DNA from 2 places in the Lysinibacillus sp. BF-4 genome. Region 2 is predicted to be linked to the other one. Evidence: riboswitches for the same ligand, from Rfam matches in the RefSeq annotation. Region 2 holds a riboswitch; the other holds the start of a gene.

Region 1 (18,991 bases), on a different contig from region 2:
TTTTATGGCAAGATGCAGGAAGCTTCGGTTGGTAAGGATACAATGACAGGTCACTGGGAAATGATGGGCTTAAATATTGATAAACCATTTAAAGTATACCCAGAAGGTTTTCCGCAAAGTTTATTAGATGAGCTAGAGCGTCGCACAGGACGTAAAATCTTATGTAACTTACCCTACTCAGGCACTAAAGTGATTGAGGATTATGGCAAAGAGCATATGGCAACGGGTGCGTTAATTGTTTATACATCGGCTGACCCTGTAATGCAGATTGCTGCTCATGAGGACATTATCCCGTTAGAAGAATTATATAAAATTTGTGAGATTGCACGTGAACTAACACTAGCACCTGATTATTTAGTAGGGCGCGTAATTGCTCGCCCATTTGTTGGAGAGCCAGGTAACTTTACACGCACATCTAATCGTCATGATTATGCCCTAAAACCATTTGAGCGCACAACAATGAACGAAATGAAAGATGCAGGTTATGATGTCATTGCAGTTGGCAAAATTTCTGACATCTTTAATGGTGAAGGCGTAACAGAGGCAATTCGTACTAAAAACAATATGGATGGTATGGATAAGTATGCAGAAGTTGTACGCAAAGATTTTACAGGCATGAGTTTTTTAAACCTTGTAGACTTTGATGCAAACTTTGGCCACCGTCGTGATCCGCAAGGCTATGGTGAGGCGCTTGAGCAATTTGACGCTCGCTTGCCAGAGATTTTACATGCGTTAGGTGAAGATGATGTGCTTATGATTACGGCTGACCACGGCAATGACCCTACCTTCCCAGGGACGGATCATACACGTGAGTACGTGCCATTGCTTGTTTATTCACCAAGATTCGCGCAAGTGACAGAAATGCCCTTAAACGAAACGTTTGCGGATATTGCGGCAACCATTGCAGAAAATTTTGATATTAAAGCGCCGACATACGGCAAAAGCTTTTTACCACTACTGGAGGCGACAAAATGAGATTTGTAGATATTATTGAAAAAAAACGTGACGGTCACGCATTAACGAAAGAGGAAATTGCATTCTTTATTGAAGGCTATACGAATGGTGAGATTCCGGATTACCAAGCAAGTGCTTTATTAATGGCGATTTACTTTGAAGATATGACGGATGAAGAGCGTGCTAATTTAACAATGGCAATGGTAGCATCAGGCGACCAAATTAATTTAGCAGCTATTGACGGTATTAAAGTTGATAAGCACTCTACAGGCGGTGTAGGTGATACAACTACGTTACCACTAGCAGCAATGGTAGCGGCTGTTGGCGTACCTGTTGCTAAAATGAGCGGACGTGGCTTAGGTCATACAGGCGGTACGATTGATAAATTAGAAGCAATTGAAGGCTTCCATGTTGAATTGTCAACAGAAGACTTTACGAAGCAAGTAAATGAAATTAAAATGGCAGTTATCGGCCAAAGCGGTAATTTAACACCTGCGGATAAAAAAATCTATGCGTTACGTGATGTAACAGGCACAGTAAGCAGTATTCCGTTAATTGCAAGTTCGATTATGAGTAAAAAAATTGCTTCAGGTGCAGATGCAATCGTGTTAGATGTTAAGACAGGCGATGGTGCCTTCATGAAAACAGTAGAAGATGCTGAACGCTTAGCTCATGCCATGGTGAAAATCGGTAATAGTGTTGGACGTAATACAATGGCGATTATTTCGGATATGAGTCAACCACTTGGCTTTGCGATTGGTAATGCTTTAGAGATTAAAGAAGCTGTTGAAACATTACAAGGCAAAGGCCCAGCAGATTTACAAGAGCTATGCTATGTTTTAGGCTCACAAATGGTAGTGCTTGGTGGTCATGCTAAAACATTAGCAGAGGCACGCACACAACTTGAAGCAGTTGTAGCAGATGGCTCTGCGCTTGAAGTGCTACGTGCTTTTATTACAGCACAAGGCGGTAACGCAGCAGTAGTGGATGATTTAACTTTATTACCACAAGCTAAGTTTGTGACAGAGCTTGCGGCAAAAACATCAGGCTATGTGGCTAAACTAGAAGCTGATGATATTGGTACAGCAGCTATGCTACTGGGTGCAGGACGCGCTACAAAAGAGTCAGAAATTGATTTAGCAGTTGGGCTTGTATTAAACAAAAAAGTAGGCGATTATGTAAATGCAGGTGAGTCACTTGTTACCATTTATGCTAATCGTGAAGATATTACGGACGTTGAGCAAAAACTATATGACCACATTATTTTATCAGATGAGGCTGTAGCCGCTCCAAAATTAATCCATTCAATTATTACAGAATAACTAGCAACGCTCTCACAGGTAGTGTGAGGGCGTTTTTTGTGTGCATCTTTTCTTTACTGCTTTAGTGTGGTAATGTTTTTATAGATATTTTTCGATTATTTTGACAAGGAAAGAGGAGAAGATAATGCATTTATATGGTACACAAGAAGTGAATTCACAAGGGCATTTACAAATTGGTGGAGTGGATACGATAACATTAGCAAATCTTTATGGTACACCATTATTTGTGTATGATGTGGCATTAATTCGTGAGCGTGCACAAGGCTTTGTAGAAACCTTTAAAAAGTTAGGAGTGCCTGCACAGGTAGCTTATGCATCTAAGGCGTTTTCAAGCATTGCAATGTATCAGCTAGCGGCACAGGAGGGCATGTCAATTGATGTTGTGTCTGGGGGCGAGTTATATACAGCTTTACAGGCAGGTGTTGACGCGCAAAAAATCCATTTCCATGGTAACAACAAATCACTAGCTGAGTTAGAGATGGCATTTGATGCAAAGATTGGCTGTATTGTAGTAGATAATTTTTATGAAATTCAAATGTTAAAAACAATGGCGGCTGCCCGTCAGCAAACTATGTCAATCTTACTGCGCGTGACACCAGGTGTAGAGGCGCATACGCACGACTTTATTACAACGGGTCAAGCCGACTCAAAGTTTGGCTTTGACTTAAATAACGGACAGGCAGATGAGGCCTTCCTACAAACTTATGAAGATGCTTACTTAAAACTATTAGGCATGCATTGTCATATTGGCTCGCAAATTTTTGATACAGTAGCTTTTGGTGTAGCAGGTGAAAAGCTCGTAGACAAGATGGCAACATGGAAAGAAGCGTATGGTTTTACATGTACAGTGCTTAATTTAGGTGGTGGCTTTGGTATTCGTTATACAGCAGAAGACCAGCCATTAGCACCACAAGTGTATGTGGAAGATATGATTAAGGTTGTACAGAAGAAAGTAAATGAGGTAAAATTAACGATGCCGGAAATTTGGATTGAGCCAGGTCGCTCGCTTGTCGGGGATGCTGGTACATCGTTATATACAGTTGGCTCACATAAAACTGTACCAAATGTGCGCGAGTATATTGCTGTGGACGGTGGCATGAGCGATAATATTCGCCCAGCATTATATGATGCAAAGTACGAGGCTATTATTGCAAATAAAGCAAATGAAGCCGCAACAGAGACATACACAGTAGCAGGTAAGCTATGTGAGTCAGGTGATAAATTAATTGAAGACGCACAACTACAAAAGGCGCAATCAGGTGATATACTTGCGATGTTCTGCACAGGCGCTTATGGTTATGCTATGGCGAGCAATTATAATCGCGTCGCTCGTCCAGCTGTCGTATTTGTAGAGAACGGACAGCACCAGCTTGTGGTAGCGCGCGAAACGTATGCGCATATTATTGCCAATGATAAAGCGTTAACGTTAAAAAAGGGTGAATAATCATTGCGAAAGAAAAATATTTTAGTATTACTAGCATTACTCGGTGTGGTTTGTCTTTGGGTAGCAGTTTACTGGTTCTTCCTCGTGCCAAACGGTTACATTCAAGCACCACCAAAATAATTAGCAACAGGTAGAAAAAGAGGGAAAAATAATTATGTTAGTTCGTTATAAAAAATCGTTGCAAAAAATAGCGATGGGTTTGTTATCGCTAATGCCAAGTGAGAAAAATATAAAAAAACTTACAGAAACGATTGACGCCTATGCGAAAGACGAGACGCAACATTTATACTTGTGGAAGCAACAAGAAGAATATGTGGGCATTGTAGGTGTCACTGTTGATGGTGAGGTAGCAACCTTACAGCATATTTGTGTTGTGCCATCTTACCGCGGTGAAGGCATTGCAACACAAATTTTGCAGGAGCTTACAGCCTTAGGCATTTATAAAGAAGTATGTGCAATTGATGATATACAGCCATTGTTTGATAAATGTATGGGCTGCATAGCGGAAAATAGATAAAGTGTTGCCTACTGAGTAAACGATTACTTCGTAGGCAGCGCTTTTTTTGGTTGGCGTGCCGCAATAACTTCAGAGCGGTCACGCAAAGTATGCTTGTGCATAATAAAATGCGCATCAAGCTTAGGTAACTCAGCTATACGTGCTGTCACAAGCGATTGTAATTCATCAGTCATAGCTAACTTGTGACGGAGAAGTTGCTCGCGATCAACATACGCAAAGAAGACGTCATCTGCATTCATTAGGATGCGCTTTGCACTCGTACTTAATTTTTGTGCGCCTCGTGTATTGCCACGACGCGCGTGATAAAGTGCTGCAGCGAGCTGAATATAGCCAACAAGAGCATGCTCTTTATCGCCAGGCGCAAGCATTTTCCAGTATTCTTCTGCAACCTCATGACACTCAAAAAAATCGCCAAGGGTAAAGTGGGCACAGTAATCGATAAATAAGGGGTGTAGTTGTGGATGCATAACAAAACTCATTCCTTTATACTTTGATGAGATAAGTATAAAAGAAATTGACTAAAGGTGGTTAATGAATGGCTTATGAAGTAAGTGTAGAAGGTTTTTCAGGCCCGCTCGATTTATTATTACATTTGATTCAGCGCCTTGAAATTGATGTCTATGATATTCCAGTAGCAGAAATCACTGCGCAGTATATGGCGCACATCCATGCTATGCAGGTGCTAGAATTAGACGAAGCAAGTGAATATTTAGTGATGGCAGCGACATTGCTAGCAATTAAAAGTCGCATGTTACTACCTGTCCATGATATAGGTATGGATGATATGGTAGAGGAAGTCGACCCACGTGAGGAGCTTGTACAGCGCCTTATTGAATATAAGCGTTATAAAGAAATTGCTGAGCAACTTGAGGAGCAGAGTGCGAGCGTGATTCCACAATATGTGCGTCCTGCAGCTGATTTATCGGCGTATATGAAGGAGGAGCAATTGGCATTTTTTGATATGGATGTTACCGTGTATGATATGTTAGCTGCCTTCGAAAAAATGTTACAACGAAAAAAATGGCAACAACCTTTAACAACGCGGGTAGCAAGGCAAGAAATTGCAATTAAAGATCAAATGCGCTCTGTGTTTTCGTATTTAAAACGAGCTAAAGGGCGCGCAAGCTTTGCTGATTTATTTGAGGTCGGTAATAAGAGTGCGTTAATCGCCACATTTTTATCTGTGCTCGAATTAATGCGTCAGCAGATGATTAGGATTGAACAACAACAAAACTTTGAAGAACTAACCGTTATTTTAGTGCAAGAGGAGTGGCAAGATGAATACACAGCCGAACTTGATTACCAAAATTGAAGCATTATTATTTGTTGTTGGGGAGGATGGCTTGAGTGAGAAGCAACTCATGCAATTTACAATGGCAACACCAACAGAAATGGCAACAGCTTTAGCTGAGTTACAGGCGAGTTACCAGCAAGAAGGGCGTGCAATTGAGCTGCGTCAAACCGCAGGTGTTTATCGTTTAGTAACGAAGCAGTCAGTCGCCAATGTAGTAGAAAAACTTATTGAAGATCCACCGTTGCAAAGTTTATCGCAGGCTGCGCTAGAGGTGCTAGCTATTGTTGCCTATAAGCAGCCCGTAACTCGTAGTGATATTGAGTTTATCCGAGGTGTTAAGAGTGAGCGACCGCTAAATACACTAGCGGCAAAAGGGCTTGTTACAGAAGTAGGGCGTAATGAAGGTGCGGGGCGAGCGATTTTATACGGGACAACGACAGAATTTTTACATCAATTTGCTTTAAATGATATTACAGAGTTGCCTACTTTACCTGAAGAGGAAGAAGTGAGCGATGACGCAACAGACTTGTTTATGTCCAAGTTTGAGCAAACGTTTGACGAAAATTAAAAGCTATACGGAATGCCGAAAGTGTGACATAATTTCAACGACTAATAAAAGAGGTGGACGAACATTGGAAAGATTACAAAAAGTAATTGCTTACGCGGGTATTGCATCACGTCGTAAAGCAGAACAACTTATCGTCGAAGGTAAGGTTAAGGTTAATGGGCAAGTTGTGAAGGAATTAGGGACTAAAGTGAGTGACACAGATAAAGTAGAGGTTAACGGTGTAAAGCTCGAGAAGGAGCAGAAGGTATACTTCTTATTATATAAACCGCGTGCTACGATTTCAGCTGTAACGGATGATAAAAATCGAAAAACAGTAACCGATATCTTCAAAAATATAGAACAACGCATTTTCCCTGTAGGTCGTTTAGATTACGATACAACAGGCTTATTATTATTAACAAATGATGGCGAATTTTCGTATCAATTAACACACCCTAAATTTAAAATTGATAAAACATATGTAGCACGCGTAAAAGGCATCCCAACAATTGATGGGCTCAAAAAATTACAACGTGGTATTCGTTTAGAAGATGGTAAAACAGCGCCAGCAAAAGTTAGCATGATGTCAACAGATGAAGCGGCAGGCAAGGCTATTTGTGAGATTACCATTCACGAGGGGCGCAATCGCCAAGTGCGTCGTATGTTTGAAGCAATTGGTACACCAGTTGTTAAGCTGAAGCGTGAGCGTTTTGCGTTCCTAGATTTAGGTAACTTGACGCCGGGCGAATATCGTCAATTGACGAAACATGAAGTGAAGAAGTTGCGTGTTTTAGCTGAAACGGGCAAATTGGACTAAGCAAAAGAGTCATAAATCATTCAAGTTTAAAAGCAGAGCATAAACATAACATTTGATATAATGGATATGGCATTTACGTTTTTTAGGGAGGTTTTGACTTCATGGATAAAAAGAAAAAACGCTTAGTAACGCGCACAATTATTTTAGTACTTTTAGTTGTAGCGATTGGCTATGTTGTTTATTCGACAGCAACTAAAGATAAAACAAGCGTGCTACAAGTTGGTGATAAAGCACCTAACTTCTCGCTCGTAGACCTTGAAGGTAATAAACATGTGCTATCTGATTATGAAGGACAAGGTGTATTATTAAATTTCTGGGGTACATGGTGTAAACCATGTGAAAAAGAAATGCCTTATATGAATAGTCAATATGCGCAGTACAAAGATCAAGGTGTTGAGATTTTAGCTATCAACATTGCACAATCAGATTTTGAAGTACAAAAATTTGTTGATCAATACGGGCTAGACTTCCCTGTGGTAATTGATAAAACAAAAGGTGTACGAAATGCATACAACATCATAGGTTTACCCGCAACTATTTTAGTATCACCTGAGGGTAAAGTAACAAAAATCGTAACGGGTGAATTAACGGAGCAACAAATTGGGGCAATGATGGAGTCAATTAAGCCGCAATAATAAGGAGTGTCAGTCACATGGAGAAGGAAAAAATTACTTGTGCTTGTGGACATGTTAACCCTTATGGTACAAAGCTTTGCGAAAAATGTGGTAGACCATTAACAGAGGAAGAAAAGAACACCAAAGTTGTTGATATGCGTTATGACGGTAAAGCCATTCGTTCTAAAACGTATAATCGTTCAATCGTCGACAAAATTTGGAATTTCTTCTCGAGCGTTAAGGTAGGGATTGCGTTAATTATTATTACGCTACTTGCAGCTTCGGTCGGTACATTTTTACCGCAAGAGTTTTATGTCAATGTAGGTACACTTGGCGATAAGGGCGCATACTATGAAAATACGTATGGCACAATCGGTAAAATTTATTATGCATTAGGGCTGTCTGATTTATATAGTTCTTGGTGGTTCCAAGTACTTGTAGGAATGCTTGGTATTTCGATTATCGTAGCGAGTATTGACCGTGGTATCCCACTGCATAAATCATTAACGAACCAACGTGTAAAGCGACACGAGAGCTTTATGAAGCGCCAACGTATCGTAGCACAAGGTGAAGTCGAAGATAATGAGCAAACATTAGCAACGATAGAAAAAGAAATGAAAGCGTTAAAATATAAGGTTCGTCGCGATGGGGATGCATTATTAGCTGAAAAAAATCGCTTTTCTCGATACGGCCCCTATATTAATCACGTAGGTTTAATTGTATTTTTAACAGGTGTATCACTACGCGTTATACCTGGTTTATATGTTGATGAGTCGATGTTGATTCGAGAAGGCGAAACAATTGAAGTTATGGGTATGCCAGGTTATTTCCTTGAAAATGACAAGTTTATTTTGGAAATGCACGAAAACGATAAAGATGGACCATCGGGTGAGCAAGTACGACAAGGTGTTAACGTGGTAGCGAAAAACTTCCAAACGAACGCTAAATTATATAAGCAACCAGAAGGTGCATTACCAGGAGATACTGACAATTTAGAGTTAGTAAAAGAATATTCGATTCGTGTTAACCATCCTTTGCAATATGATGGCTACTCGCTTTATCAAATGGATTACCGTTTAGATGAGCTGTATACGATGACATTTGATTTAGTTAACAAAGAAACAGAAGAGTCTTATGGGCAAGTGACGGTTCAACTAGATAATCCAGAGGCGAAATATGATTTAGGTAATGGTTCAAGTGTTGAGATTTTAAATTATACACCGGACTTTGCAGGCTTTAAAGATGGTGTACCACAAACTAATTTACCAGTGCCTGATAATCCAGCGTTTGTCTTTAAAATGACAACACCTGATACGCCAGAAGGCGAAACGAGCTTTGTGGCGATTCGTAACACATTGGAGCCATTAGGTGAAAACAAAAATATGATGAAGTTTGCTTCAGCAACAACGCGTAACTCATCAGGTTTAACGATTCATAAGGATAGTACGATCCCAATTATTGCTGTTGGTGGTATCATCTTTATGATTGGTGTAGCTATCGGCTCCTATTGGAACCACCGTCGTTTATGGGTACAGGCAACAAAAGATGGCAAGCTTATTCTTGCGGCCCATACTAATAAAAACTGGTTTGGTTTGAAAAAAGAACTTGATATTGTCACGCAAGCAGCGCAATTACCAGCTTACGTTGACCAGCTTGATTTAAATGATTCCGAAGAAAAACAGGAAGGTGACGAAGCATAATGAGTTTAATTAGTCTTAGTGGTAACTTACTATTTGTAGCTTTCCTTGCTTATTTAATTGCAACTTTATTTTTCGGTGGAGCAGTAAAAAATTCACATGATAAAAGGGAAGCGGCAGCTCGCCATGCAGATAAGTGGGGGAAAATTGCGATTATCATTACTATTATTGGTTTTATCGCAAACCTAGGTTACTTTATCACACGTTGGATGTATACAGGTCATGCGCCAGTAAGTAATATGTTTGAGTTTACAACAGCATTTGGTATGTTTATTGTACTGGCATTTATTATTATGTACTTTATGTACCGTGCTACTGTACTTGGTTTAATTGCTTTACCAATCGCTGTATTAATTATTGGTTATGCGGCAATGTTCCCAACAGACGTTAGCCCACTTGTACCATCATTACAAAGTAACTGGCTTACAATCCACGTGCTCTCTGCAGCATTTGGTCAATCTATTTTATCTATTAGTGCTGTAGCAGGTCTTGTGTATTTATTAAAAGTAGTAGATTTAACAAAACCATCTAAAGAGCGCACAGCATTAGAGGCAATAATGTTCTTTGTGGTAGTAGTTATTGGTTTCGTATTAGTAACGTTGGTGTTCCGTGGTATTGGCTACGAAGCGCAGTTTACGTATATGGATAAGGACGAAATTCAACGTGAAATTACGTATGACGTACCAGCGCTATTTGGTATGAATGAATCTGTGGCTTTAACAGAAGGTAAAATGAAGCCGTTAATGGATACACCACCTATTATTAACGCTAAGAAATTAACAACGGTAGCGTGGTCACTATTAGTAGGTTCAATCCTTTACTTACTTATTCGTTTACTATCACGTAAACGTGTAAGTGAGATGCTTAAACCGTTTGTTAAGCGTGCTAACTTAGAGTTAATGGACGAGATTGGTTACCGTTCTGTATTAATTGGTTTCCCGGTCTTCACCCTTGGTGCTTTAATCTTCGCTATGATTTGGGCGCAAGAGGCATGGGGTCGCTATTGGGGCTGGGATCCAAAAGAAGTATGGGCATTAATCACTTGGTTGTTCTATGCTGCGTTCCTTCACCTTCGTTTATCAAAAGGTTGGGAAGGTCGTAAATCAGCATGGCTTGCATTAATCGGCTTTGCGATTATGATTTTCAACTTAGTTGTTATTAACTTAATCATCGCGGGACTTCACTCATACGCGTAACGATTGGAGAAGCACATGACGAAAAATGTGCTTCTCTTTTCAATTTGTGAAGTAAATTGTACAATAGATATAGATGAATGTAGAAAGGGGTAACACAATGTCAGACAATATTTCCATCCTTGTAGTAGATGACGAAGATCGCATCCGTCGCTTATTAAAAATGTACCTAGAGCGCGAAGGCTACGAGATTGATGAAGCAGAGAATGGCGAGGAAGCACTAGCCATGACATTAGAAAAAGATTATCACTGTATTTTGCTCGACATTATGATGCCAGAAAAAGATGGATTACAAGTATGTGAGGAGTTGCGTGAGCGTTCTACGACACCCATTATTTTACTTACCGCAAAAGGCGAGGAGGCAAACCGCGTGCATGGCTTTGAAATTGGCGCTGACGATTACATCGTAAAGCCATTTAGCCCGCGCGAGGTTGTGTTGCGTGTGAAAGCTATTTTACGACGCTCACAAGCCTTTGCACCTGCAGCGAACGCATCAACTTCAAAAGACTTAGTTGTCTTCCCGCATTTAATGATTGACCATGATGCACACCGTGTCACAGCGGAGGGAGTAGAAGTTAACCTTACACCAAAAGAGTATGAGCTATTATACTTCTTAGCAAAATCACCAGATAAGGTATTTGACCGTGAGCAATTGTTAAAAGAAGTATGGCATTATGATTTCTTTGGTGATTTACGTACAGTTGATACGCACGTAAAACGACTGCGCGAGAAGCTAAACCGTGTATCTGAAAATGCTGCTAAAATGATTGTTACGGTTTGGGGCGTCGGCTATAAATTTGAGGTCGTGAATGAATAGAATATGGAATAGTGTTGTCGGGAAGCTGTGGGTAACCATCTTGCTTCTCGTTTCATTTGTACTGTTTGTTTTTACCGTACTTATGCTTGAGTTTTTACAAAACTATCACGTGCAACAAGCTGAGTCGTCATTACGACAAACAGCCCATACCATTGCTAGCCTTTATGACGAGGAGCAACTGGATAGTAAGACCGAAAGCATGCTTGAAGATATTTTGCCAGAAGGTACGAATGCCTTGGTGGCTAATACGAGCCGCGATATTGTAATGGCGTTACAAGACGGCAAAAACCAAAAAGAGATTGAACAAACGATTTTAGATAATAAGGCGTTTGCCAAAGTATATTCTACAACTGAGCCAATTGTTAAAGAACTCTTAATGCCATCCTACTCTGAACAAGAAGCAATGGATACGTATTTAGTATTAGCTTTCCCATTAAACGGTGAGAGCGAGATGCACGGGGCAGTCTTTATGTACCAAAACCCAGAGGCCTTACATAAAACTTCTCGTGAGACAACAAAAATTGTCCTATTAGCGGCTATTATCGCCTTTGTATTAACGACCTTCTTTGCCTTTTTCCTATCTTCACGTATTACACTGCCTTTGCGCAAGATGCGTGAAACAGCAATTGAGCTATCAAAGGGTAAGTTTGATAATAAAGTCGTTGCGAGCCAAAATGATGAAATTGGACAACTAGCAAATGCCTTTAACCAAATGGGGCGTCAGTTAAAGCATAATTTAGAGGTTATTAATCAAGAGAAGGAGCAAGTCTCTAATATTTTAACTTCTATGACAGATGCGGTGATTACCTTTAATAGTGACAGCACCATTTTGCTGAGCAATCCACCTGCGGAAAAGTTATTGCAAATGTGGTTTGTAAATAAAGGAAGCCAAAGTAGTGAGCCATTACCACCTGAAATTTATCACATGCTAGATCATGTATTAGTGTTTGAGGATAAATTAGAAGAAGAAATTGAAATGCACGGTGCTTACTACAGCATTACGATAAGCCCGTTGTACGGTGGTAACTCTGTACGAGGCGCAGTAGCCGTTATTCGTGATATGACTGAGCAGCACCGCTTAGAAAAGTTGCGCTCTGATTTTATTGCGAATGTATCACATGAGCTACGCACGCCGATTGCTATGTTACAAGGCTACTCTGAGGCGATACTAGATGAAGTCGTTACTACTGAGGAAGACCGCAATGAAATGATTCGTATTATTTATGATGAGTCACAGCGAATGGGTCGCCTAGTATCTGAGTTATTAGATTTAGCGCGTATGGAAGCGGGACATATGATGCTTAATACAGAAACCTATCCGCTTAATACAGTATTTGAACGTATTACGCAAAAGTTTGCGCAAGTGGCAAAAGAAAAGCACGTTAACTTAATATTTACTAGTGAATTTGAGCCGCATGAGACGGTAGTGTTAGATGAAGATCGCATTGAGCAGGTACTAACAAACTTAATTGACAACGCTATTCGTCATACACTTGAAGATGGTACAGTAAGTGTGAAAGTTGAGCGTGAGGAAACCTTTGTTAAAGTACTTGTGCAAGACTCAGGCGTTGGTATACCACAAGAAGACTTGCCTTACGTGTTTGAGCGCTTTTATAAGGCAGATAAGGCACGTACCCGTTCTAAAGGTGGTACGGGATTAGGTTTAGCGATTGCACGTAATATTGTAAAGGCACATTCGGGTAATATTATGGTGGATAGTGTAGAAGGACAAGGTACAACCTTTACATTTTATTTACCCTTACGTTAAACAAAAGCAGTAGTACTTTACAATTCATTGTAAATTGCCTATGATAGTAGTGTAACAACTAAAAAATATGATTCATCTTCGGGGCAGGGTGCAATTCCCGACCGGCGGTAATTATGCGGTAGCTGTTCGACAGCAACCTATAAGCATACGAGCCCGCGACCTACTCATTTTTGTGAGTAGCTGACTTGGTGCAACTCCAAGGCCGACAGTATAGTCTGGATGGGAGAAGGTGAAGGTACGACATGTGTAATGTCTTTTTTATGCCACACATTTGTCGGACCTTTCTTCTTGCGAGGTGTAATCAGCAAAGAGGAGAGAGTAACATGGAAAAGCAACGCAAGCGCACAAAGTATTTCGTAACAATCGGGATGTTGAGTAGTATTGGCTTTTTACTACATTTATTAAATTTTCCGATTCCACCGTTTCCCGCATTTTTAAAGGTTGATTTTAGTGATATGCCAGCATTACTAGCAGTCATTACAATGGGACCAGCAGCAGGTATTTTAGTAGAGCTATTTAAAAATGTATTGGATTGGTTATTTACAGGTACTGAAACAGGTGTGCCAGTGGGGCATATTGCCAACTTTACTACAGGGGTATTATTCATTATGCCTGTGTATATGGTTTTTAATCGTTTTAAATCTGTGAAAGGGCTAATTACTGGCTTAATCGCAGGGACACTTGTTATGGCTGTCGGCATGAGCTTTTTAAATTATGCTGTATTTTTACCAATGTATACGTACTTTTTAGGTATGGATCAAGTCGTTGGTGATGCATTATACGTTATGATTATCAAAGGTATTTTACCGTTTAATATTATTAAAGGTATTATTATTACAGTTATTATGGTGCTGTTATATAAAGCAATGGATAAATGGATTATTCAGCAGCAAAAGCAGTATCATTACCAATAATTATCAAAAAAGCAGTGTCACGTCTTTCTCGTGATGCTGCTTTTGTGTTTGATGTAGCCTATCCTTTTTGTGAGCTTAAAAGTTTGTTATACTTAGAACTAGTAAATTAACTTACGGGAGATAAAAATATGAGATGTCCTTCATGCCAATATAATGGTACGCGAGTTGTTGATACGCGACCAGTTGATGATAATAAAGAAATTCGACGTCGTAGAGAGTGCGAGTCTTGCAGTTATCGCTTCACAACGTTTGAAAAAATAGAAGAAACACCATTAATTGTTGTAAAGAAAGATGGTTCACGTGAGGAGTTTAGCCGCGAAAAATTACTACGTGGTATGATTCGCGCATGTGAGAAACGTCCTGTGGCCCTTGAGGTGCTAGATGAGGTAGTAATTGCTATCGAAAAAGATTTGCGCCAAATGAGTAATGGGGAAGTACAGTCCGATGATGTAGGCGAAAAGGTTATGGATCACCTTGCGTCTATTGACGAGGTAGCATATGTACGCTTTGCTTCTGTGTACCGCCAATTTAAAGATATTAATGTATTTATTGACGAGATTAGAGAGATTATTGAACGCCAATCGAATGCTAAAAAGTAAGGAGCGTGAGCCTGGTGTCATTATTACCACAAGAGCTTCATCAAAATGATGTTTTTTTTGTTGAGCTACCGCAACAACTTTCCGTTACAGAGCGCCAACTACTAACTCTTTTTTACCAACCTATTGTTGGCGGTAAGGCGTTAAGTTTATATTTTACACTTTGGGCTGAGGGTGAGTTTCAAGCTCAAACACCAACGATGCACTATTTTTTAATGCAAACGTTAGATATGGGGCTACAAGAAATTTTAAAGGCTCGCCTAGCTTTAGAAGCTATAGGCTTAGTGCGCACATGGCGTACAAGTAGTGGTGAAGAACGCAGTTTTATTTATGAGTTAGCACGCCCGCTTGAAGCAGGTGTGTTTTTTGCAGACCCCTTATTGTCGATGATGTTATACAGTAAAATTGGTGAGCGTAATTATCGTAACTTGCGTGCACGCTTTATGGAGCAACATAAAAGTCGTGATCAATTTACAGAGGTTACACGAACATTTACAGATGTTTTTACGCCCGTTAATAGTACAGTACCTACGGATTTAGTAATGCCGGTAGCTATGGCTGAAAGTAAAACCTATCCTTTTATGCAACAAAATTTTGATTTTGCGTTGCTTCAATCAGGATTACAAGAGCACTTAGTGCCTGCTGCAGCTTTAACGACTGAGGTGCGTGAAATGATTGCAAAGCTGGCCTTTTTATACCAGCTTTCACCGTTGGATATGCAAAAGGTTGTCATTATGGCACTAGATGATGATTTAGTGATTTCTGATAAGCAATTGCGTAAAGCCGCCGCAGATTATTATAAATTAACAGTATCCACAGTAATGCCTCAAATTACGCCTGTTTTTGATAAGACAGTAGTTGAGCCTACAGGGCAGAGTAAGCAACAAAAACATTTACATTATTTAGCGACAGCTAGCCCGCTTGAAAATTTGCGTCGTCTTCATAAAGGCGCAACACCTTCAGACTCTGCGGTGCAACTTGTTGAGAGTTTGTATATGCGTTATGGGTTACCAACGGGCGTAGTTAATGTCCTAGTAGAGTATGTCATGTTGATTACTGATATGAAATTACCAAAAAAATTTGTAGAGTCTATTGCAGATCATTGGCGTCGGAAGGATATTCAAACTGTAGAGCAAGCGATGCAATTAGCACGTAGTGAGCAACATAAATACAGTAACTACAAAAAACAAATTAAAGAGCCAACTGTTAAGGAAGTTACGCAACCAGCTTCAACAAATGGTTACGATGGTATTACGCCTTATGCATTTTTAAAACGTTTAAATAACGGGCAAGAGCCATTTGATTTTGTTTTAGCGATGGCAGAGGGGCTTGTAACTAAGCATGGTATGCCAGTAGGTGTAGTAAATGTATTAATGGAATATGCGATGCATGAAACGGATGGTAAGGTATCACAAAAATTTGTAGAGACAATCGCTAGTAATTGGCAACAGCTAGGTATTGCAACAGTAGAACAAGCACTTGAAGCAACAACGGCACAACAAGAAGCTTATCGCCCTCGTGTTACAAGAGAGCATATTATTTCTACTGCTACAACCTATGAAGCAATGATTCCTTATACATTTATGAAGGCGTGTTTAAATAATCAAGAGCCATTTCCTTCGATGGTAGCATTAGCTGAAAATCTAGTGCTAACTTATGGCATGCCAGTAGGTGTAGTAAATGTATTAATCGAATATATTTTGCAAAAAGAGAATGGCAAGCTACCTAAGCGTTTAGTAGAAACTATTGCGAGTGAATGGCGACAACAGCAAGTAAATACAGTCGATGAGGCAAAGGCTATGCTTACACAGCATAAAGCACCTAAAAAATATCGTCCGCGCATTTTAGTATGTGAAGAACAAGCGGCTGGTTATGAACGATATGCCATTACGCCATATGTATTTCTTTGTGAGTTACACAATGGACAGGAGCCGCTTGCAAAGGATAGTAAGCTCTGTGAAGATTTAGTGCTACAACATAAGTTGCCTATTGTCGTGACCAATGTATTAGTCGAATATGTTTTTAAACGTAAGGAAGGGTTATTACCACGTGCTTATGTCGAAGCTATTGCTAATCGTTGGAAACTAAATGGCGTTACCACAGTTGAGCAAGCTTTAGCACAAACAGAGCCAAAACCCTCGTATTCACCAACCATTACAACTGCACCACAAGCAGAAAATGCTTATGATAGTGTTACACCATATCAAATGCTTAAACGCTTAGCTAATGACCAAGAGCCTTTTGCTAATGATGTTAAAGTTGCTGAAGAACTTGTCACATTATATGGTTTGCCAATGGGTGTTGCTAATGTATTGGTAGAGTATGTCTTTACATTGCAAGAAGGGCAGCTACCTAAAAATTATGTGAATACAATTGCGAGCAAGTGGCGTGCTAAATCTATTATGACAGTAGAAGCAGCTCTCGCTCATGTGGCGGAGCAACAAAAAGCATATGAAGAAAGACAGCATAATGGTCGTCGTGTTACAGGCAAAGTAGAGCAAGTGCCAGAGTGGCTGAAGCCAACACAAACACAAGTAGCTTCATCTACAGTTGACTTTGACAAAGAACGAGCATCCATTTTAGCGTCCATTGGTCGCAAAGAATAGAAGGTGAAGAAGTAATGGAACCTATAAAAAAAACACTAGCATCTCAAGTAAATACGCCCTCATTTCAAGCGAGGTATAATGCAGTGCGTGAGCGAGTACTAGGTGATGAGCGTATTCAGGCCTTTATTAAGGCTAATGAGCAGGCTTTGACAGACGAAATGATTGAGGATGCACTACCGAAATTTTTAGAGTATCTCGATCAAGCGCATACTTGCTGTAATGCAGGTAGTGTACGTGCGTGTACAAATGCCGTAGTAGGTTGTGTGCCACGCCTTACGATGCAACCAAATGCTGTCGATGTTATGTATGCCACTTGTCCTCAAAAATATAAGGAAGAAGAAGAACGTGCGGTAGCGGCTATGATTAGTAGTTTACACATGCCGCGTGAAACGCTAACGGCTTCGCTTTCTACAATGGCAATGGACACAGGTGCACGTTTAGAAATTGCACGCTTTGTTGCTAACTTTATTAATCAAATTAAGGAAACAAAAGAAATGCCGTCAAAAGGCTTATATATTTACGGCGGTTTTGGTGTTGGCAAATCCTTTATTTTGGGCGCAGTAGCAAATGAGCTTGCCAATATTCAAGTGCGCTCGGTGCTTGTCTATGTGCCTGAGTTTTTACGTGAAATTAAGCAAGCGATTGATGATAAAACACTACAACAAAAAATGGACTTTGTTAAAAAAGCACCTGTATTAATGCTAGATGACTTAGGCGCAGAATCACTAACGAGTTGGTCACGAGACGAAATATTAGGCGCGATTTTACATTACCGTATGGCAGAGGGGTTACCCGTTTTTGTTACGTCAAACTTTGACTATAAAAGCCTAGCGGACCATTTAACGTATGTACAAAACCACCAAGAGCCAGTAAAAGCTGCGCGTATTATGGAGCGCATTCAATCCACAACCGTGCCCATTCAACTGGATGGTACAAATCGTAGACAATATTAGTTTGCAAAAATAATGAGACGAGCGTATAATGACGTTATTCAAATAGTAAATGCAATGACTAGGATATGGATTTTATCAAACGACTTAACAGAGAGGGAAGGCTTGGCTGTAAACTTCCTAAGTACGCGGTAACTATTTACTCCCTATGAGCAGCAAGAGGGTTAAATCTCTTGCCGTCCCCAGCACGTTAGCTGATGTAGGAGCTTCGTCTGAACTTTGTTCGGAAGGAAGAAGGGTGGAACCACGAGCACAAGCCTCGTCCCTTTTGGGATGGGGCTTTTTTGTGTACAAAATTATGAGGAGTGTCGACTTATGGCAGAGATGATTAAATTAACTTTTCCGGATGGTGCAGTAAAGGAATTTGAAAAAGGCATCACAACAGACGAAATTGCAGGCTCAATTAGCCCAGGACTTCGCAAAAAAGCTTATGCAGGTAAAGTGAACGGAACACTTGTTGACTTATCTACACCACTTGAGCAAGATGGCGACATCGCTATTATTACACAGGATGATGAGGAAGCTTTAGAAGTATTACGTCACTCATCAGCGCACGTTTTAGCGCAAGCAGTTAAACGTTTATACCCTGACGCAAAATTAGGTATTGGGCCAGTTATTGAAAATGGCTTCTACTATGATATTGATTCACCAACACCAATTACAGCAGAAGATTTACCTGCTATTGAAAAAGAAATGAAAAAAATTATTGCAGAAAACTTCCCAGTAGAGCGCAAAAATGTTTCGCGTAAAGAAGCACAGGCGATTTATACAGAAGTAGGCGATGAATATAAATTAGAGCTACTTGAAGCCATTCCAGAGGATGAGCAAGTATCAATTTACTACCAAGGTGAGTTCTTTGACCTTTGCCGTGGTGTACATGTACCATCAACAGGGAAATTACGTGAGTTTAAATTATTATCACTAGCAGGCGCTTACTGGCG
Region 2 (14,616 bases):
TGGAAGACGCAATTCAGCAACAGCCATCAGCACAATAAGCAGGTGGTAAGGGGGGCGTAGATTTACGCCTCTCTTTTTTTATTAGCGATGAGCAGGGGGAGACAAACATGAGTTTAGATTGGATTATATCCATTGTAGAGAACAACTGGCACTTATTTTTACGTGCTATGGGCATCACATTGCTTATCGCGTTAATTGGTACACTTGTTGGTGCACTTATCGGATTTGTGATTGGTATTATTGATACAATTCCTAAAACAAAATCACCAAAGCAAGTATTGCTTAAAGTGGTACGCTTTATTTTAGCGTGTTATGTAGAGTTTTTCCGTGGTACACCAATGATGGTACAAGCCATGGTCGTTTATTACGGCTTAGATATGGCGCTAGGTATTGATTTAAATATTTTAACAGCAGGTATTTTAGTAGTATCTCTAAATACAGGTGCTTATATGGCAGAGATTGTACGCGGTGGTATTGTGTCGATTGATAAGGGGCAGTACGAAGCAGCGCAGGCTGTTGGTATGAGTCACGTTCAAACTATGATGCATGTTGTATTGCCACAAGTAGGGCGCAATATTTTACCAGCAACAGGCAACCAATTAATTATGAATATTAAAGACACAGCTGTACTAAGTGTTATTGGCGTTAACGAGTTATTTTTCCAAACGAAGTCAATTGCCGGTGCTAACTTCCGCTACTTTGAGGCTTTCTTTATTGCGAGTATTTTATACTTAATTATGACCTTTACAGCAACGCGTATTTTACGCTGGATGGAGCGTCGTTTAGACGGCCCGCAGGCATTTGAGAAGAAGGAGGTAGCGTAATGGAAACAGTCATTGGTATTAAACATTTAAGCAAATCCTTCGGTAGCAACGAAGTTTTAAAGGATGTTAATTTTGAAGTGAAAAAGGGCGAGGTAGTGACGTTAATTGGCTCATCTGGCTCTGGTAAATCAACATTGCTACGCTGTGTTAACCTTCTTGAAACGCCAAATGGGGGCGAAATTATTTATAAAGGCAATGATATTTTAAAAGAAATGAAAAATATTGAAGCCTATCGTACGCATTTGGGGATGGTGTTTCAACAATTTAACTTATTTAATAATTTAACAGTGCTTGATAATTGTATTGTAGGACAAGTAAAAGTGCTAAAGCGCAGTAAAGCCGAAGCGATTAAGGTTGCGGAGGAATACTTACAGCTTGTGGGCATGGAGGCATATGTGAATGCGCGTCCGCGTCAGCTGTCAGGTGGGCAAAAGCAGCGTGTAGCGATTGCGCGTGCGCTGTGTATGAACCCTGATGTCATGCTATTTGACGAACCAACAAGTGCACTTGACCCAGAAATGGTAGGCGAGGTACTAAAAGTAATGCGTAAGCTTGCGGATGATGGTAACACGATGTTAATTGTGACCCATGAAATGCAGTTTGCGCGTGAAGTATCTGACCGTATTGTCTTTATGGATAAGGGGGTTATTGTGGAGCAAGGCACGCCTGATGAAGTGTTACTCAACCCACAACATGACCGTACAAAAGCTTTTTTACAACGAACATTTGCTTAATAGACGCGATGTACTCTTTAGGAGTGCATCGTTTTTTTGTACGTAAAAAGCCAAGCTCGTAATGAGCTTGGCTTGTAAAAGGGGGGTACGATTTTTTTGAGTTTCTTCTATTATAATAGTGAGCAGATTATAACATTTCAGAAGTTGTTTTAGCTTGCATGTGTAGTTGCAGGTAATCAGGTCCGCCTGCTTTAGAGTCTGTACCTGACATATTAAATCCGCCAAATGGTTGGTAGCCAACAATTGCGCCTGTGCAACCACGGTTAAAGTAAAGGTTACCCACATGGAAGTCTTCGCGCGCTTGTTCTTGGTGGAAACGATTTTTCGTAATGACAGCGCCTGTTAAGCCGTATTCTGTGTCATTAGCAATTTCTAGTGCTTCGTCAAAGTCTTTTGCTTTACATAGCGCTACTACTGGGCCAAAGATTTCTTCGCGCATAATACGTGCATTGCGGTCAACATCAGCAAATACGGTTGGTTGTACAAAGTAGCCTGTTGAGTCATCTGCTGTACCACCTGCAATGAGGCGACCTTCTTCTTTACCGATTTCGATGTAGCTTGTTACTTTTTTAAATGCCGCTTCGTCAATTACCGTTGCCATGAAGTTTGCATTGTCTGTTGGGTCACCAACTGTTAGTTCTTTTGTTAGTTCTTCGACGCGCGCTACGACTGTGTCGTATACATCTTGGTGAATGACAGCGCGTGAACAAGCCGAACATTTTTGACCTGAGAAGCCGAATGCTGATTTAACGATAGATTGTGCTGCTAGTTCTAAGTCAGCTTCGTTATCAACAACAATCGTATCCTTACCGCCCATTTCTGCGATAACGCGTTTTAACCAAATTTGGCCTTCTGATAATGTTGAAGCGCGGTTATTAATGCGTAAGCCAACATCACGTGAGCCTGTAAAGCTAATGAAGCGTGTTTTTGGGTGATCTACTAAGTAGTCACCAACTTCTGCACCAGGTCCTGGGATGTAGTTAACTACACCTTTAGGTAAACCTGCTTCTTCTAAAACTTCCATAAACTTATACGCTACAACTGGTGTTGTTGAAGCTGGTTTTAATAATACCGTGTTACCTGTTACGACAGCGGCAACTGTTGTACCCGCCATAATCGCAAGTGGGAAGTTCCATGGTGAAATAATAACAGCTACACCTAGTGGGATATAGTCATAGCGGTTAAATTCGCCTGGGCGGCTTTCGACTTTACGTCCTGGTTTTAACTCAAGCATTTGGCGACCGTAATACTCTAAGAAGTCAATTGCCTCTGCTGTATCTGCATCTGCCTCGTTCCATGGTTTACCTGCTTCTTTTGTTAACCAAGCCGAAAACTCATGCTTGCGGCGGCGAATAATCGCAGCAGCTTTAAATAATACGTCTGCACGAATGGCAGGGTCAACCTTTTTCCATGTTTTAAATGCTGTATCAGCCGCTTGCATCGCTTGCTCAGCTAACTCTTTATTTGCTTTGGCTACGTGACCAATAACTTCTGTTTTTTTAGCGGGGTTATATGATGTGATTTTACCCTCTGTTGTAATACGCTCGCCGTTAATTACTAACGGATATGTTTTACCAAGCTCTGCCTCTACTTGTTGAAGCGCTTTTTTGTATGCCGCAGCATTGGCCTCAATCGAAAAATCAGTGAATGGTTCGTGTTTGTATGGAATCATAAAAAAAACCTCCTAAGTTTTAATGCAAAATAATTTTGCTGTAGTAATCAACCTTATGCATACTATGATGCAAAATAATTAGAGATAATGCAAGTGTTTTATTCCACTAACGCGAATTTTCTAATAATTAAAGTTGTGAAAACGCTGTCACAGCAATGTTTGAGATGGGAAAAGTTTTTTTACGCAAAGCATGGTAAAATAAACAGGACGAAGCTAAAAATGAGGGAATTACATGGATAATGATAAGCTAGTTGCCCTGTATCGTTTTATTACAGAGCAAAGCGTCAGTGGTGTATGTGCCATTGATCAACAAGGAAATGTATTAATTTACAACAAAAAAATGCGTGAGCTAATGGGAGTTACGGACGAGCAGTTTGAAAAGCAGAAGGCGCTCGAAATCGTCAATGGCGATTTTCAGCGTAGCGAGCTCTTTCAGGTGATTGAAACAGCCAAACCAATTATGCAGCATAAGGCAACGTTTTGGAATAAGCGCGGTGAGGAGGTTACGACCATCAGCAACATTATGCCGCTAATTGTAGAAGGTGAGTTGCTTGGTGCTGTGGAGTTTGTACGTGATATTACCCAGCAACAATACATGATGTACCAACCGCTCCGTCGCTACGGCGCACCGCTGACGTTTGATATTATTACAGCTGTATCAGATGCAATGAAGCGGGTTATTCAGATTGCGCGTGCCGCCGCACTTGGGCGCATCCCCGTTATGTTGATTGGAGAATCAGGCACGGGTAAGGATATGATTGCAGAGGGTATCCATCATGCTCTCATCGAAAAAAACGAATTATTTATTACACTCATTTGCCGACGTGATGAAGAAACGGTCATTGAGCGTTTAGAGAAGGCAATTAAAGAAAACCGCAACAGTACTTTCTTTGCGGAGCGCATTGAGTATTTGTCAATGCAAGCACAGGAACGTATTATTGCATTGCTTAATGAGTATGAGGATCGCAAGCATTACTTTATTGCCAGTGTGGGGGAAGACCCTGTCGATTTAATCCGTCAAGGGGAGCTATCGCAAACGCTGTACCATTTGTTTTCGAGTGTGTCGATTAAAGTACCAGCATTACGAGAGCGTAAAGAAGATATTTTGCCGTTTATTACGGACTACTTCCGTCGCCACCGCGACCAGTACGGCTCGCATATTAAATATATTGCGCCTGATGTCGAAAAGTTTTTACTGGCATATGATTGGCCGGGCAATTTAAAAGAGCTTGAGTTATTGCTTGATGAGGTGGGGAGTTTATTAACGACCGAAGAAACACTTGAAATGGTGATGCTACCTGCCCAGTTAAAGTGGCGTCTCGAAAAAGCGCATAAGCGTAATGAGGGGCTAGTAGTGGAGGAACAGCAGGATTTACGTCCGCTTGACCAATATTTGCATGAGGTGGAGCATTATTATTTACAAAAAGCGCTTAGCCTTCATGAAGGTAATATTTCGAAAACGGCTGAAGCACTTGGTTTAAGTCGCCAAAGCCTGCAATACCGCTTAAAAAAGTTTATGTAACGAAAAAGAGGCATCGCATACGCGACGCCTCTTTTATTATTTTTTAGCTCGTTTTGTGAGTCGACCAAGTGCGAATGCACCTAAACCAACACCAACAAGCGTCGTTGTTTTTTTATCAAATACTTGTTTCACAACAAGCTCCAGATTTTGTGGACGCTCAGCTAGTCGGCGCATAAAGTAGCCGTACCAGTCAGCACCAAATGGTAAATACGTACAGAAATTAAAGCCTTCTGCAGCAAGGTCGTATTGCATTTCGCTACGGAAGCCATATAACATTTGGAACTCAAACGCATCATGTGGAATATTATGCGCTTTAACAAAACGCTTTACGTGGGCAATAATGTTATGGTCATGCGTTGCGATTGACGTAAATTTGCCGTTAAGTAAATGATATTCAATTAGCTTAATATAGTTTTTATCAATGTCTTCTTTGGTTTGGTAAGCCAAGGAAGCGTTTTCTTTATAGGCCCCTTTTACAAGACGTAAGCGGTAATCCTTAAAGCGCTCAGCATTTTCTAGCGCTTCGTAAAAGTACGCTTGAATAACTGTGCCCACATTATCAAACTCTTTATGCAGACGCTCCATCAACTCAAAAGATTGGTGCAATGTTTCGTAAGTCTCTGTGTCAAAGTTAATAAATATACCGTAGTCATGCGCGGTTTTTACAATGTCGTGCAGGCTATTATAACAAAGCTCAAGGTCAAAGCTTAGACCGAGTTGTGTTGGTTTAAGTGAAATATGTGCATTCAGCCCTTCAGCATGAATGGTTTCGATAACAGCTAAAATATTGTTTTTTGCTGCCAGTGCTTCTGCCTCATCATGAACAAACTCGCCTAAATTATCGACTGTGCAGGCAATGCCTTTTGCGTTAAGACGCTTGATTGTTGTAACAACTTCTGGGATGGTTGTGCCTGCGACAACGCTTTGTGCGCCTAGACGTAAGCCAAATTTTTGTGCACCTGCGTTTAGTGCGCGGTTTTCAGATAATGCGATGAAAAAATCTCGTAAATTCATAAAAAACACTCCTTTTCACTTGTTGAAAATAATTTTAATTTGGATTATAGCACGTTTTAAAAAATTGCCAATGCCGCAAATACTCAGATAATGGAGAAATGAAGGGAAAAAAGAGCATTTTTCGTTGATATATCAATGAATTTTGCACTAAATAAAATATTTTTAAAATTAAGGTGCAAAATATTTTTCGGTATTATTTTTGAAATATAATTGATTAATCGTCGTATATAGGGTTTAATAGAACTTAAATTTCAAAAAATCGCAACAAGAAAAGGGGATGGCTAGATGTCACAAGAGCAAATGTACCAGCTTGTAGCAATTATTATTTATATGGCAGTGCTACTTGCAATTGGTTGGTATGCCTATAAGAAGACGAGTAATTTAACAGACTACATGCTAGGAGGGCGCTCACTTGGCCCGATTGCAACTGCGTTAAGTGCAGGGGCAGCTGATATGTCAGGCTGGTTGTTAATGGGTTTACCGGGCGTTATTTATGTAACAGGTTTAGGGAAATCGTGGATGGCAATTGGTTTAGTTGTGGGGGCTTATATTAACTGGTTAGTTGTAGCGCCACGCTTACGTGCCTATACGTATGTTAACGACACAATTACAATTCCGAGCTTTTTAGAAAAACGTCTACTCGACAAATCACGTTTACTACGAATTGTAACGGGTATTGTTATTTTAATATTCTTTACGTTTTATGTATCATCAGGTATGGTATCGGGCGGTAAGTTTTTCTTAAGCTCATTTGGGCTAGATTACCATATTGGTTTATTAGTAGTGGCCGCAGTTGTTATCGCTTACACATTATTTGGAGGCTTCCTCGCGGTAAGCTATACGGATGTTATTCAAGGGACAATCATGTTTTTAGCATTAATTTTAGTACCTATTGTGGGCTTAACGTACACAGGCGGTATTGCTGAAACAATTAGTACCGTAAAAAATGCCTCACCTCTACATTTTAGTTTCTTTGAGGGTGTTACAGCAATTAGTATTATTTCGTCACTCGCATGGGGGCTTGGCTACTTTGGTCAACCACATATTATTGTGCGTTTTATGGCGATTAAAACGATTAAAGAAACACGTAGTGCTCGCCGCATTGGTATTGGTTGGATGTTTTTAAGTATGTTGGGAGCTGTATTTACAGCGATTGTTGGGTATGCGTACTTCCTGCAACAAGGTGCGACACTTGAGGACCCGGAAACTGTATTTATTGTATTAGGTCAAATTATTTTCCATCCGATTATTGCAGGTGTTATTTTAGCGGCTGTACTTTCGGCTGTAATGAGTACGATTTCGTCACAGTTAATCGTTACGTCATCGGCATTAATTGAGGATTTATATAAGGCATTTAATAAAGCACCAAAGTCAGATAGTTACTATGTTTTCTTGGGACGAGTAGCGGTATTTGCGGTGTCTGTTGTAGCCATTATGTTAGCTTGGCCAAATAATGAGTCGGTGTTAGATCTTGTATCGTTTGCTTGGTCAGGTTTTGGTAGTGCCTTTGGGCCGCTTATTTTACTAAGCCTTTACTGGCGTAAAACAACGTCTCAAGGTGCAGTTGCAGGTCTTATTGTAGGTGCGGTTGTGGTCTTTGTTTGGGAGAAATTTAAGTGGTTCGAACTTTACGAAATCGTGCCAGGTTTCTTGTTAAGCCTTATTACGATTGTAGTAGTGAGCTTAATCACGTATAAGCCAAATAAGGAAATTGACGAAACATTTGATGCGGCAGTTGCGCATTTACATGAGGAAATGAAAAAATAATAGCACAAAAGGGAGTGGCCGCGGCCACTCCCTTTTTTGTTAGGATTTATTGACTTTTAAAATCGCATTAATACGGAAAGCAAAGAATCCTGCAAATACACCTAAAATAATATCTTTTGGTAGTGGGCCAAGCATCCAAGCCCAAGCCATCCAGTAATCAAAGCCTTCTGGTGCACCTGCCCATAGCATATAGGCTGCATACATCCAGTTTGTACCGATGATATACGTAATAACAGTACCAACTAACGAGGCGATGACATAGCTTTTTACAGTGCCATGCTTCTCTGTCATTTTGCCAATAATATAGGCGATTAAAATAAAGACGACGATAAAGCCAAAGGTAGGGGCTAAAATCATAGATATGCCGCCTTTAAACTGAGCAAAGACAGGCGCACCTGCTAGCCCAATTAAAGTATAAACGAGCATAGCGATTGCACCTTTACGTGCACCTAAAACTAGCCCTGCTAATGTTGCAAAAAAAGATTGTAGCGTAATTGGCACGCCGCCTACCACAAGGAACGGGGCAAAAGCCGTAATGTTTGCGCCAATCATCATAAGTGTCGAAAATAACGCACAGTATACCATATCAACTGTCGAAAATTTACTACCTGCGCGTGCTTGTTGAACTGTAGTTGCCATCAAGTATCACTCCAATAACTAGTATGTTTCTAGTTTAGTGGAGTAAAGTATTTAAGTCAACTATATATTTATAATGGTTAACACATATTAACGGCGTGAGTTCCATTCCGCAATAATAACAAATACAATGACGAGTGAGAAGGCAACAACGTAAAACCAAATCGGTACACTCATAAATTTCACCTCCAGCTCTCCACAAATGCGTAAAAATCGTATACACTAGAGAGGATGAATTTTTAAACGAGGAGAGATTGCTATGCTTCATAATACATGGAAAGATTCGCCAACTTTACGTACGGTAACTTGTACACATACGGATGCAGCGAAATATTTAGTATCAAACGTTTTAACAGTAGGTAAACAATACGAAGTGAAAAACGAAACAGACGAATTTATTTTCGTGATTGATAACACAGGTCACATTGGTGGCTACTATAAAACATACTTTGCATAACTCTATTTTAGCATAGACAGGTATCGCTTGAGCGATTGTTTGGAGGTTGTAATAGGCAAATGGGCATCATGATAAGACAGCTTGGCTTAATTACACTGGTGATTTTTGGTGGTACATTTTTGATGCGCTACCTACGAGCTGGCGAAGTGCTAGCTGACCAGTTAATGGGTGCAGGCGTAGGGCTTGCATTAGTAGTGATTGGGACACTCGTCCAACGTATCCAGCATGCAAAAAGAGGCTAGGGGAATGTCCCTTAGCCTCTTTGTTTTATAGTAATTTTGTAAGGTTTGCCATTTCGATTGCGGCAACGGCAGCGTCATAGCCTTTATTGCCAGCTTTAGTGCCTGCGCGCTCAATTGCTTGTTCGATGGTTTCGGTTGTGACGATACCAAAAATGGTTGGTACGCCGGTTTGTAGTCCGACTTGGGCAATGCCTTTAGCGGCTTCATTACATACATAGTCATAATGCGTTGTTGAGCCACGAATGACAGTGCCTAAACCAATAACAGCATCGTATTTTTTGCCTTCTGCCATTTTTTTAGCGATAAAGGGTACTTCAAAAGCGCCAGGTACCCATACCACTTCGATATTGTCATCCGCGACACCATGACGTTTAAGCCCGTCTACTGCGCCAGCTAGTAATTTGTCGTTAATAAACTCGTTAAAGCGACCTACAACAATGCCTACCTTTAATTGTGTACCGACTAATTGTGCTTGAATTGTGTTTACCATGTTAATTTCCTCCTTAAAGTACATGTTGCATTTTGTGTTTTTTTGCTGCCATATAGTTGGCGTTTTCTTGTGCTAGCCCTGCAATGAGTGGGATGCGTGCGCTAACCGTAATGCCGTAGCGCTCAAGTTGCGCCACTTTATCAGGGTTGTTAGTTAGGAGACGTACCGTTGTAACGCCTAAGTCTTTAAGCATTTGTGCACATAGGCGGTAATCGCGTAGCTCGCTCGCAAAGCCTAACAGTTCATTAGCCTCTACTGTGTCATAGCCTTGCTCTTGCAGCTCATAAGCTTTGAGTTTGTTTAATAACCCAATGCCGCGCCCTTCTTGTCGCATATAAAGCACTGCGCCTGTACCGTCTTGCTCAATGGCTGTTAACGCGGCTTGTAGTTGAGGTCCGCAATCACAACGTTTAGAGCCAAAGACATCACCTGTTAAGCACTCCGAATGAATGCGAATGAGCGGAGCTTCGGCTTCGTGTAGTGTGCCTTTTGTTAACGCAATATGCTCCTTATCGTCAAGCGTATTGCTGTAGCCAATCATCGTAAAATCACCAGCAACCGTTGGCATTACAACAGTAGCCTCGCGCGTAATGACTTGTTCTTTTTCGAGACGGTAGGCAATTAAAGCCTCGATAGTAATGATTTTCATGTTTAAGGTTTGCGCTGTTTGTTGGAGCTCAGGTAGGCGCGCCATTGTGCCGTCCGCATTCATAATTTCGCAAATGACACCTGCATGCGTACTCCCCGCAAGCATCGCTAAATCGACAGCTGCCTCGGTATGACCAGGGCGTGCAAGTACACCATCAGGCTTAGCAATCAAAGGAAAAACATGCCCAGGACGGCGGAAGTCTGCCGCTTTTGCTGTAGGGTCGATGAGTTTTTCGATTGTTTTGGCACGCTCAAAGGCGCTAATGCCGGTTGTTGTTTCCATATGATCCACGCTTACGGTAAATGCGGTTTGATGAAAATCCGTATTGCGTGCGACCATTGGGGCAAGTTGTAAACGGCTCGCAATGGTCGGGCTTAGTGGTGTACAAATTAACCCCTTGCCATACGTTGCCATAAAGTTAATGACTTCAGGTGTCGCAAGCTCTGCGAGTGCAACAAAGTCACCTTCATTTTCGCGGTTTTCGTCGTCTACTACGATAATCATTTTGCCTTGTTTTAAATCTGCTAGTGCTTCCTCTATTGTATTAAACATTGTATAACCACCTTAAAATCCGTTTTGTCGTAAAAAATCTGCTGTTACTTTACTATTTTGTCCTTGAAGCTGACGTGCTACATATTTGCTAAGCATATCGGTTTCGATATTGACGGTATCGCGCTCGCGCTTAAAGCCAAGTGTTGTTTGGTCAAATGTGTGTGGGATGAGCGAAACCGTTACCAGCTCTGGTTGTAAAGCAAAAATGGTAAGGCTAATGCCATCAACCGCAATAGAGCCACGCGGTATAAGTAAGGCGCTTGCCTCGCGTGAAATTTTAATATCCACATATACTGCGTTAGAGAAGGGGCGCTTACGTAAAATCGTGCCCACCTCATCCACATGACCTGCCACAAAGTGACCACCAAACCGTTTATTAGCTGCCATAGCGCGCTCAAGGTTAACGCGTGCACCAGTTTGTAAGCTAGCTAGTGTTGTTGCACGCACGGTTTCTGGCATGACGTCTGCTGTAAAACTTGATGTTGTAAAGCTAGTAACGGTAAGGCATACGCCATTTACTGCGATGCTATCGCCAATATGCATATCCGCTATAATATCGTGTGCGCCAATGGTGAAGGCAATCGCCTCCTTACCCATCGTCATGCTGTTAATCGTGCCAAATTCTTCGATAATACCTGTAAACAAAAGCTCACCTCATTTTAGCGTCATCGTAATTTTAATATCTTCGCCAATGCGCGCTACCTCATCAAATTTAAACGGACGGGGTAGTGCTTTTGTAATCATGGGAAGGGCGTCGCTACCTAATAATTTTGGTGCGACATAGGTAATCATTTTTTGCACAAAGCCTTGTTGTAAAAAGGCATCCGCAATGCCACAGCCTGCCTCAACATAAAGCGTCATAATGCCTTCGTCTGCTAGGCGGCGCAGTACATTGCCAAGTGAACAATTGTCGAGTACAAAAACCCGCACGCGTGCTAGCTCACGTGGTTCACTTGTAAAAAGCCAAGTAGGTGCGGCATGATCCGTAAATACCGTAGCACTCGCAGGGATTTTGCCGAAGCGGTCAATAATCACGCGAATGGGCTGTTTTTTAGTCGTGCTTAGGCGATTTGTTAGGCTCGGGTCGTCAATACATACCGTATTTGTGCCAACTAAAATGGCATCATGGTGTGCGCGTGCTAAATGCACATCCTCCTTGACCTTTTTGCCTGTAATAAAGGTTTGCTCACCCTTACTTGCTGTAATTTTGCCATCAAGCGAGATGGCTTGTTTTAACGTTACATAAGGCTGATGCTGTGAAATGAAATGAAAGAACGGTGCGTTTAATGCTTTAGCCTCTGTCTCTAAAAGTCCAACATGAACGGCAATACCTGCTTGCTCTAAGCGCCTAGCACCTTTACCTGCAACAAGCGGGTTAGGGTCAAGCGTAGCAATAAAAACATGCGCGACATTAGCCGCAATTAAGGCATCTACGCAAGCTCCTGTTTGCCCCGTATGATTGCACGGCTCTAATGTGACGTAAACATTAGCGCCCTCAGCTTTGTCGCCTGCAATTTTTAGTGCGTTGACTTCGGCATGAGCATCGCCCGCTTTTAAATGTGCGCCAAAGCCAACAATATCTTCACCCTTAGTGATCACGCAGCCAACAAGTGGGTTAGGGGACGTTTGGTTTTTACCTGTTTGCGCAAGCTGTAGCGCAAATTGCATAAATCGTTGTTCCATCCAAAAAGCACCTCCTCAAAATAATAAAAAGCCCGCTGCATCTAACAGGGGCTTGTGAAGTAGGCATTGCGAAATAAACCAGCGCGTACGCTAGTTTTTTGCCACTTCCTTCTCTCATCCAGACTGTACTGTCGGCTCTGGAATTTCACCAAATCCTGCTCCAAAGAGCTCGCGGGCTATACCGCCGGTTGGGACTTACACCCGACCCCGAAGGAAAACTATGCAATTAAAAAAGACCACACAACTGTTTTGTGGGGTCAGAAAATAAGCTACGGCAAAGCGCGTAACTTTTACTTCCTTCTCTCATCCAGACTATACTGTCGGCTTTGGAATTTCACCAAATCCTGCTCCAAAGAGCTCGCGGGCTATACCGCCGGTTAGGACTTTCACCTGACCCCGAAGGAAAACTATTCGTATGTGACACCCATTATACATGAATGTTCAGAAAAATCTAGTAAGGAATTTCGAAAAGTTGAAGCAGTATTCAGCAAAGAGTAGTGACAGCAAGCATAAAAACGCCACAGAAATAAATTTATTTCTGTGGCGTTAATTGTTATAAATCGCGACTTAAATTGCGCATTTCGCGTTCGATTTGTGCTTGTTGTACCGACGATTGCCCTTGTAGTAATAGGGTTTCTTCAACGTCTGCCAGTAAGCGTTGTTGCGTTTGTTGAAGCTCGGTAGCATCAAAGTGGGCCTCCATACGCTGCTCAGCTGAAGCTAAACGACGATGTAAATCCGCACGCTGGCGGTCACGCTGTGAACTAATAAGCAGTGCGATTTGGTTTTTCCATAATGGAATGGTAGTCATTAAAGACGTTTGGATTTTTTCGGATAGTACTTGGTTAGATTGTTGAATCATGCGAATTTGCGGTGCGGCTTGTACCGTTAGCTCGCGCGCAATTTGTAAATCATACAGGCGCTGATCAAGGCGCTGTAATTGATTTTTGGCATCCTCAAATGCTTGCGGTGCAAGGCTTTGTGGGTCTTGTGCCGCCATGGCTTCTATACGTGGTAACTCACGGCTCGTAAAATCATATTGCTTTAGCTCACCTGCGGCTAAAATGATTGATAGCTCGTCGTGATAGCTTTGGTTAAGGCGGTACATTTCGTTTAGTACCTCAATATCCTCTAATAATTGCTTTTGTGCGCGGTGCAATTGCAACTCAATACGCTCAATCTGAATGCTTGCCCGCTCATAGTGCATTGTACTTTCAGGCGAAGGTTCGCTCTTTTTTTTGAAGAAACGAGATAATAGATTTGTATCATTTTCTTCTACTTTAACACTCGTGATTGTATCCACTAATTGCTGCAAAGTATTGCCGACTTTAGTAATGTCGCGGTTTTTAATATGGTACAGCACGCGATCACTAAATTGTGAAATCGCGCGCTGTGTGTTGTGTCCAAGTGTAAGGATGGACTCATAGTTATTCATATCAATTTCGCCTGCGATTTTTAGCGCGTGTGGCTTGGTTTGCTCAGGCAAAAGTTCAAATGTTTTCATTATTTGTCGCCTCGCCATTCTATTTGTTTTTTGCGTTTTTCTGATGAATATTTGATGTAATCTAGCTCGTTGTTAAGGTGCTCAATATCATTAGCTAGCACTTCTTTTAAGTCGAGTTTTAACGTATCTGTTAAATCATCGAGTGTTGCGTGTGTTTCGGATAGCGCTGCTGTAATTTCCTTATCGCGCACTTGCTGGCGAGACAGGAAGCTGTATTTTTCGGTAAGCTGTACAGCTGAGTCAAGGTGACCATAAAAGAACGGCTCTGCCGCGAAAAACTTCTCAGGTGTTTGACGCACAAGGCGCACAATATTTTTTGCCACACTTGTCATCTCATGCAGTTGCTTAAAGGAATTAATAGAGCGCACTTTTAAGTAGGCATTATTGAGTGCTTTAATTTTTGTTTTGGCAATTTTAAGTTGGGCATTTACATGCTTAAACTCTTTGCGTGTTAGTGAAGTTTTGCGACGACGATTGAAAAGTTGCAATTGTTTTATAGAAAAATTGACGACCACATAACTACCAAAAAATGCGCCGAGCATTAACAAACTAGAATCCTGCGAATCTGCAGCAAAGCCAAATGCTAAAAAACTCGTAACTAGCGTAATCGTGTGGCGTAATAAGTTTTGAAAGAACGTAAGCATAGGGTAACCTCCTAAATAGTATCTCTCCCTATTATACGTCAAACAACGGGTAAAGTTTCAAAAAAAGTATTGACGACAACGGGATGGCGTATAGGAAAAATAAAAAGAGAGGGGATAACTTTTCCTCTCGTTATTAGGCTTTTAATGTAAGTCAACGGTATTTAAATAATAGGGTGATGCCGATGTTAAGTAAAAAATGGACAATAATTGGTACTACAATATTATT

The links. A riboswitch is a leader RNA that binds a small molecule or an ion and turns the genes downstream of it on or off. The one in region 2 is predicted to bind FMN.
Positions count from the first base shown of each region.
Region 1: it holds a riboswitch for FMN, as region 2 does, so the genes downstream of both, CH76_RS01290 (ECF transporter S component) here and ribD (bifunctional diaminohydroxyphosphoribosylaminopyrimidine deaminase/5-amino-6-(5-phosphoribosylamino)uracil reductase RibD) in region 2, are expected to answer to the same signal.

Region 1 covers NZ_JPUW01000001.1:244,576-263,566, forward strand. The annotation lists gene deoB (phosphopentomutase) at 1-975, shown strand, start outside; gene CH76_RS01230 (pyrimidine-nucleoside phosphorylase) at 972-2,276, shown strand; gene lysA (diaminopimelate decarboxylase) at 2,401-3,720, shown strand; gene CH76_RS01240 (GNAT family N-acetyltransferase) at 3,875-4,237, shown strand; gene CH76_RS01245 (DUF309 domain-containing protein) at 4,261-4,704, opposite strand; gene CH76_RS01250 (segregation/condensation protein A) at 4,773-5,549, shown strand; gene scpB (SMC-Scp complex subunit ScpB) at 5,515-6,099, shown strand; gene CH76_RS01260 (pseudouridine synthase) at 6,164-6,895, shown strand; gene resA (thiol-disulfide oxidoreductase ResA) at 6,997-7,530, shown strand; gene CH76_RS01270 (cytochrome c biogenesis protein ResB) at 7,548-9,209, shown strand; gene ccsA (cytochrome c biogenesis protein CcsA) at 9,209-10,402, shown strand; gene CH76_RS01280 (response regulator transcription factor) at 10,500-11,216, shown strand; gene CH76_RS01285 (ATP-binding protein) at 11,209-12,984, shown strand; FMN riboswitch at 13,055-13,219, shown strand; gene CH76_RS01290 (ECF transporter S component) at 13,308-13,898, shown strand; gene nrdR (transcriptional regulator NrdR) at 14,027-14,497, shown strand; gene CH76_RS13400 (DnaD domain protein) at 14,512-17,100, shown strand; gene dnaI (primosomal protein DnaI) at 17,115-18,053, shown strand; gene thrS (threonine--tRNA ligase) at 18,366-18,991, shown strand, end outside.
Region 2 covers NZ_JPUW01000016.1:1,179-15,794, reverse strand. The annotation lists gene CH76_RS07090 (transporter substrate-binding domain-containing protein) at 1-38, shown strand, start outside; gene CH76_RS07085 (amino acid ABC transporter permease) at 108-824, shown strand; gene CH76_RS07080 (amino acid ABC transporter ATP-binding protein) at 824-1,558, shown strand; gene pruA (L-glutamate gamma-semialdehyde dehydrogenase) at 1,686-3,230, opposite strand; gene CH76_RS07070 (helix-turn-helix domain-containing protein) at 3,463-4,752, shown strand; gene CH76_RS07065 (proline dehydrogenase family protein) at 4,789-5,766, opposite strand; gene putP (sodium/proline symporter PutP) at 6,052-7,533, shown strand; gene CH76_RS07055 (biotin transporter BioY) at 7,573-8,172, opposite strand; gene CH76_RS07050 (DUF6501 family protein) at 8,429-8,626, shown strand; gene CH76_RS07045 (hypothetical protein) at 8,686-8,868, shown strand; gene ribE (6,7-dimethyl-8-ribityllumazine synthase) at 8,894-9,358, opposite strand; gene CH76_RS07035 (bifunctional 3,4-dihydroxy-2-butanone-4-phosphate synthase/GTP cyclohydrolase II) at 9,372-10,559, opposite strand; gene ribE (riboflavin synthase) at 10,572-11,204, opposite strand; gene ribD (bifunctional diaminohydroxyphosphoribosylaminopyrimidine deaminase/5-amino-6-(5-phosphoribosylamino)uracil reductase RibD) at 11,214-12,242, opposite strand; FMN riboswitch at 12,345-12,461, opposite strand; FMN riboswitch at 12,534-12,650, opposite strand; gene CH76_RS07020 (toxic anion resistance protein) at 12,796-13,746, opposite strand; gene CH76_RS07015 (5-bromo-4-chloroindolyl phosphate hydrolysis family protein) at 13,746-14,390, opposite strand; gene CH76_RS07010 (CPBP family intramembrane glutamic endopeptidase) at 14,542-14,616, opposite strand, start outside.